One region of the Mesorhizobium sp. RCAM 06353 genome, then DNA from elsewhere that is predicted to be linked to it. Evidence: predicted binding sites of a transcription regulator. Region 1 holds the regulator's gene; the other holds the start of a gene.
What was found. Region 1 encodes LexA, which represses DNA repair genes until DNA is damaged. Its sites were predicted from a motif close to TGTTCNNNNTGTGTTCNG; they were not measured.
Positions count from the first base shown of each region.

Region 2: AC56QX_RS04645 (DNA recombination protein RmuC) is a predicted target of LexA. The motif match lies at 1,435-1,452, and genes of this name have one in related genera.

Region 1 covers NZ_CM185031.1:4,765,113-4,768,516, reverse strand. Annotated here, with positions in the region: gene kynU (kynureninase) at 1-52, opposite strand, end outside; gene AC56QX_RS22950 (GntR family transcriptional regulator) at 219-989, shown strand; gene lexA (transcriptional repressor LexA) at 1,368-2,105, shown strand; gene AC56QX_RS22940 (ComEC/Rec2 family competence protein) at 2,099-3,404, opposite strand, start outside.
Region 2 covers NZ_CM185031.1:1,017,080-1,020,483, forward strand. Annotated here, with positions in the region: gene AC56QX_RS04640 (class I SAM-dependent methyltransferase) at 1-117, shown strand, start outside; gene AC56QX_RS04645 (DNA recombination protein RmuC) at 131-1,402, opposite strand; gene def (peptide deformylase) at 1,506-2,036, shown strand; gene fmt (methionyl-tRNA formyltransferase) at 2,043-2,996, shown strand; gene AC56QX_RS04660 (GNAT family N-acetyltransferase) at 2,993-3,404, shown strand, end outside.

The sequences.
Region 1 (3,404 bases):
GATCCGCCGCATCCATGGCTTCGACTGCTGCGAGATCGAGCGTTGCATTCATGATCGATTGTCCTTCGCGCATAGGCGCGCCCAGATGAACACGTCAGGTGAAATCGGCTGGCCGATCATGGGCAGTCGGCCAGACCCTGTCAAACATTATATATAATTTACGCCATGGAAGGCTTTCATATATAATCGTTGGCGTGGCAGTCCAAGGATGAGACAAGATGCTGGACGAAGGACTCTCGAAGACGGAAGCGGCCTACAGGCTGCTGCGTCGCGATATCCTCACGACCCGTCTGCGGCCTGGCGCGCCGCTCAAGCTCAGCGCGCTGCGCAACAGCTATGGCATTGGCTGGACACCGTTGCGTGAAGCGCTGTCGCGACTGGAGGCGGAGCGCCTGGTGACTTCCATCAGCAATCGTGGCTTTGCCGTCGCCCCGGTTTCGCGCATCGAATTGGAAGACCTGTCGCGCGCCAGGTGTGTCGTCGAACTGCCACTGCTCCAGCAATCGATCGAGAAAGGTGGCCACGATTGGGAAAACGCCGTCGTCGCCGCGCATTACCGGTTGTCGCGTTGCAAGACTGCGGTCGACGATCCATCCGACGCAGTGGTCGACGAATGGGATGAAAAGCACGAGGCTTTCCACGCAGCCCTGCTCAGCGCGGCAGCATCGCCCTGGCTGCTGACTTTCCATTCCACGATCGCGGATCAGTTGCGTCGCCATCACCGTTTTCTCGTCCTGGCGCCAACGCTGCGGGCAGCCGCCGGCCTGCAGCATGGTTATGAGGAAGCCGTGGAAGCGTTGCGCCAGGCGGTCGCAATCGAACACCACACCGCGCTCATGGAAGCGGCGCTCGATCGCGACGTCGAGCGGGCAAAGGCACTGATGACGGCGCATATCGGCTACACGCTGCATGTCTATGTTCACAGCGAAGACAGCGGCACCAACACCTCCACCGCACGCGCCGGCAGCCTGAAATCGGTTTCCGGATGACGCTTGCGCGGCGTCCAGATCCCCGCGGCCTGTGTCCGCCCCGGAGCCAGTGATTGTTGGCGTTTTGATTTCGTTTCGTTCCGCCGGAAATGGCTCTATAAGCCATACAAATCCACCTCGCGAACGCCTTTGAAACGCCTGGTGCCAAAGCGCATCCAGGGGTAGGCCACAGGCTATTAACCAAAACGATTTCAATGCGCACGCCAGCGGCGGAGGTGGTCGATTGCCGTACGCAGCCAGGGGCAAAAAATTTCAGACATCTTAACAAATTCACTAAACTTTAAACGGTTGCAGAACACAACTGGAACAGATAGTGTTTGTTCTGGGTTTGTTTTTCGATTCTGGTTCAGACCTTTTGTTCAAGCCTTGGGGGCTGCCATGCTGACGCGTAAGCAACATGAACTCTTGATGTTCATTCATGAACGGCTGAAGGAAAGCGGCATTCCGCCCTCCTTCGACGAGATGAAGGAAGCGCTCGATCTCGCCTCCAAGTCAGGGATCCATCGCCTGATCACGGCGCTGGAGGAACGCGGTTTCATCCGCCGGCTGCCCAACCGTGCACGCGCGCTGGAAGTGCTGCGGCTGCCGGATTCGATAGCGCCCGGCCTCAACGCGGCAAAGAAATTCTCGCCAAGCGTCATCCAGGGCAGCCTCGGTCAGGGCGGCCTTGGCCGTCAGATCAAGCCGGCATCGTCGCGTTTGCCCGCGGCCGGCAATGACGACGATGTGGTTTCCGCCGTGTCGATCCCGGTGATGGGGCGTATCGCCGCCGGTGTGCCGATCGATGCCATCCAGCATCAGACGCATTCTATCTCGGTGCCGCCGGACATGATCATGGGTGGTGAGCACTATGCGCTGGAGGTCAAGGGCGACTCGATGATCGAGGCCGGCATCTTCGATGGCGATACCGTCATCATCCGCAACGCCGATACCGCCCAGCCTGGCGAGATCATCGTGGCGCTCGTGGATGAAGAGGAAGCGACGCTGAAGCGGTTTCGCCGCAAGGGTGCCTCGATCGCGCTTGAAGCCGCCAATCCGGCCTACGAGACGCGTATTTTCGGCCCCGACAGGGTCAAGGTACAAGGCAAGCTCGTCGGGCTGATCCGGCGCTACTGAGCAGGAGCGGCCGGCTTTTCGGGTTTGCGCCAGGGCAACAGCCCTCTCGCCTCACGTGAATATTTGCGCTGCGCATGCCAGGGCCGATACGGGCCATCCACCGCGAAGCTGACGATTGGCGGACCGGTCGCTGATTGGCGGTCGAAGAAGACAGCAGCACTGCCCTTGCGTGCGAGCTGCCGTTTGGTGACGACGAGAACAAGCGGATTGTGACAGGCGTCATAGCCCGTCGCGTCATTGACGACGATCAGGTCTGCGAAACCGCAGGCCTTCCATGTGTCCTTGCGATCTTCGACATACGCGATGATCGCGCCGGACGGGTGCCGGGCGAGACAGACGCCGTCCGTGCAATAGAACGGTGCTCCCGGCGGCAGGTTGACCGCATCGGCAATGTCGAATTGTCCCTCCGCCTTGTTGAACATCTCCGGCACGACGATGGTTTCGGAAGTCAGCGCGCGTTTCCAATTGTCGACGGTGAACTCGTTCGGGCGAGCCCGGCTGACCGCGAGTTCGCCGCCACCGATCGGCAGCGCGACCAGCCGCGCATCTTCCGAGATCAGCACATCCGGCGTGCGTGTAGCCGACACCGTCAACAGGCCGGCAAGCGCGAATGGCAGCGCTGCGAGCCGCAGCCAGGTCGTCGCCATCGTCGCGATAACCAGGGCGACGGTCACCAGCAGGACGGATTGCTGCGAGATCAGCCCGACCGCATCGACTGGAGAGCGTTCCGAAATCCACGCCGATATGGCGATCATCGCCGTCAGACCCTTGCCCATCAGGTAAAGGGATGGTGCATCCAATCCGAACGGCATCAGCAACGCGCTGGCAACGGCCAGGAACATCACGACCGACACGATCGGCATAACGGCTAGGTTGGCGAACAGGCTGAGCGGCGACACCCGCTGGAAATGCCAGATGGCAAACAGCGCCGTGGCGCAGCCGGCGATGATGGAGGTCATGGCCAATCCGCCCGTCGCCAGCAGAAATTTTCGCGTGAGAAAGCTCGGCAGGGATCGCTTTGGCGGTGGCGGTCTTGTCTTTCCCGCATGGTGATCCGCCCAACCGGCATAGGCGCCAACCAATGCCGCGGTCGCGGCGAACGACATCTGGAAGCTCGGGCCGACCACTTCGTGCGGCGACACCACGATGACGGCGATCGCCGAGATCGCCAGATTGCGCATGGTCAGCGCCGCGCGATCGAACAGGACGGCAATCAGCATCACCGCCAGCATGATGAAGCTGCGCTCGGCGGCAACGACGACGCCGGAAATGACGAGATAGGCGGCGATCGAGACCAGT
Region 2 (3,404 bases), 3.4 Mb from region 1:
GATCCGGGCACGCTTGACGCTGCAACGGACTATGCCGCAGCCGCGATTGCGGCCAGACATGGCAGCGGCGCGGTCGCCGCAAAAATCCAGGCACATGTCATCGTGGCTGTAGCCTAGGCAGTTAGCTGTTTCAGTCGTCGCCTTCGACGACCCGCAGCCTGAGCTGCCCGGTCTTTGAATCGGCAACACGCGGGCCGGGTTCGAGTTTCGCGGCCGGTGCCCGTGACGGTGTCTCCGCTGCGGCATCGCCATCGGGCTGCACGCCGAACTCCAGCGCCTCGATCTTCTGGCCGCGCTTGGTCACCTTCGATGTCGAGACAAGGATGTCGTCGATGTCCTTGGCCGATTGACCGAAATGGACCTGCAGCTTGCGCACGCGCTCATCGACACGCGCGACATCCTCCATAAGCCGGATCACCTCGCCCTGGATCAGGTGCGCCTGTTCGCGCATGCGGGCATCCTTGAGGATCGCCTGGATGACCTGGATCGACAGCATCAGCAGCGACGGCGAGACGATGACGATGCGGGCGCGGTGTGCCTTGTGGACGATTGCCTCGAAATTCTCGTGGATCTCGGCGAAGACCGATTCCGACGGCACGAACATGAAGGCGGTGTCCTGCGTCTCGCCCTGGATCAGATATTTCTCCGAGATATCGCGGACATGGATCTCGATGTCGCGGCGGAATGCCTGCGAGGCGACCTTCTGCAGGTCGGCTCCATCGGTAGCGCGGATGGCATTCCACGCCTCCAGTGGGAACTTGGCATCAATGGCCAGCGACGGCGCGCCGTTCGGCATCTTGACCAGGCAATCCGGCCGGCTGCCATTCGACAGGGTCGCCTGGAATTCGTAAGCGCCCATCGGCAGGCCGTCGGCGACAATCGCCTCCATGCGTGACTGACCGAAGGCGCCGCGCGTCTGCTTGTTGGAGAGGATGGCCTGCAACTGCACGACCTGGCCGGCAAGCGACTGGATGTTGCCTTGCGCGACATCGATGATCGCCAGCCGCTCCTGCAGTTTGGCCAGGCTCTCATGCGTGGATTTGGTCTGCTCGGTCATGGTCTGGCCGAGGCGGCCGGTCATGGCGTCGAGCCGCTGGCCGATCGACTGCGTCAGCTCGGCCTGGCGCGCGCCGAACACTTCGGCGATGGCGCCCATGCGGCCCTGCATTTCGGCCTGGCTTTGCAATATGCCGGCCATCCGTGCCTCGGCGTCACGGGCAAGGTCGGCGGCTTCCGCGGCTGCGACCGCGCGCGCCTTGGCCGACCGCCACAGCGCGATGACCAGCGCCACGAACAGGCCGAGAAACAGCAAGGCGCCGAAGGCCAGCGCATGGCCGAGCGTGATTGTCGAGGCGCCAAGCCGTGCGATGGGCTGCGAAAGGATGCTACTCAGATCATTCATGTGGACAGCATAGCCGATTCGGCTTGATCGCACAGATCAAAACAAGAACACGGCTTGGATGTCCCGGTTGACGCTTTTCGCTGGACGTCTTACGTGGGACGCCATGCCGATCAAGCCGCTTATCATCCTTCCCGATCCCATCCTGCGCCAGCTTTCCAAGCCGGTGGAGCGCGTCGACGCGCCTTTGCGCAAACTGGCCGACGACATGCTGGCGACCATGTATGACGCGCCCGGCATCGGGCTGGCGGCGATCCAGATCGGCGAGCCACTGCGCATGCTGGTGATCGACCTCGCCAAGGAAGACGAAACGCCGGCGCCGCATGTCTTCATCAACCCGGAAATCCTGGAAAGCGCCGAGGCGCGCTCCGTCTACGAGGAAGGCTGTCTGTCGATCCCCGACTATTACGCCGAGGTCGAACGCCCGGTTTCGGTGCGGGTGAAGTATCTCGACCGCGACGGCAAGCTGCAGGAGATGGAGGCCGAGGGCCTGATGGCGACCTGCCTGCAGCATGAGATCGACCATCTCAACGGCGTGCTGTTCATCGACCACATCTCGAAGCTCAAGCGCGACATGGTGGTGAAGAAATTCAAGAAGCTCGCCAAGGACAAGGCGCCGGGCAAGCTGGTGGGATAGGGGAAAATGCCCCTTCGCGTCATCTTCATGGGCACGCCGGAGTTTTCGGTGCCGACGCTGCGTGCCATCGCCGAGGCCGGACATGAGATTTCCGCCGTCTACACGCAGCCGCCGCGCGCCGCCGGCCGGCGCGGGCTGGAGCTGACGCCGTCGCCGGTACAGCGCGAGGCCGACCGGCTGGGCATCGAGGTGCGGACGCCAACATCCCTCAAGGGCGAAGCCGAGCAAGCCGCTTTCAGCGCCCTGGGAGCCGATATCGCCGTGGTCGTCGCCTATGGTTTGCTGCTGCCGAAGGCTGTTCTCGACGCACCCCGGCTTGGCTGCATCAACGGCCATGCGTCACTTCTGCCACGCTGGCGCGGTGCCGCCCCCATCCAGCGCGCCATCATGGCTGGAGACCCGGAAAGCGGCATGATGGTGATGCGCATGGAAGAGGGCCTGGACACCGGACCGGTGGGATTGCTTGAAAAATGCGCCATCGAACCCGATATGACAGCCGGCGATCTGCATGATCGGTTGATGAGCGTCGGTGCTGCCCTGATGGTGAAAGCGCTGGCGCGACTGGAAAGGAACACTCTGACATTTACCGCGCAAGCGGCGGAAGGGGTGACTTACGCCAGAAAAATCGATAAATCCGAGACGCATGTGGATTGGACGCGGCCTGCTGCCGTGGTCCATAACCATCTTCGTGGCCTGTCGCCCTTTCCCGGCGCCTGGTCCGAAATTGACATTGGCGGCCGCATGGAACGGCTGAAACTGCTTCGCTCGACGCTGTCCGAAGGCCTGTCGCTTTCGGAAGATTTGGGCGAGTCGGGAGGAATTCTCGATGACCGGCTGACGGTCGCCTGCGGGGCAGGCGCGGTCAGGTTGGTCGAAGTTCAACGTGCGGGCGGAAAGCCCGCCGCCGCGTCGGAATTCCTGCGCGGAGCCAAGATCGTAAAAGGAATGAAGTTCTCATGAGCATGATGTCGATACGCGCGGCGACACCGCGGGATCGCGAGGCCATTCGCCTCGTCGAGGAACACGCTTTCGGCCAGCAGGCGGAGGCCGGGCTGGTCGACGCACTGGTGACCGGCGGCGACGCCGTCGTCGAACTGGTGGCGGAAGAAGACGGCCAGGTGGTCGGCCACATCCTGTTTTCGCGGCTGTTCGTCAGCAATGGCGGCAAGAGCTTTGCGGCCGTGGCGCTGGCGCCGCTGGCGGTGGAGCCTTCGTTTCATGGCAGCGGCATTGGCGGCGCGCTGATCCGCGAGGCGCATATCCGTCTCAGGGACGCCGGCGAGGCGCTGGCCGTGGTTCTGGGCGACCCGGCCTATTACGGCCGTTTCGGCTACAGCCATGCGCTGGCTGAAAAGTTCGAGAGCGAAT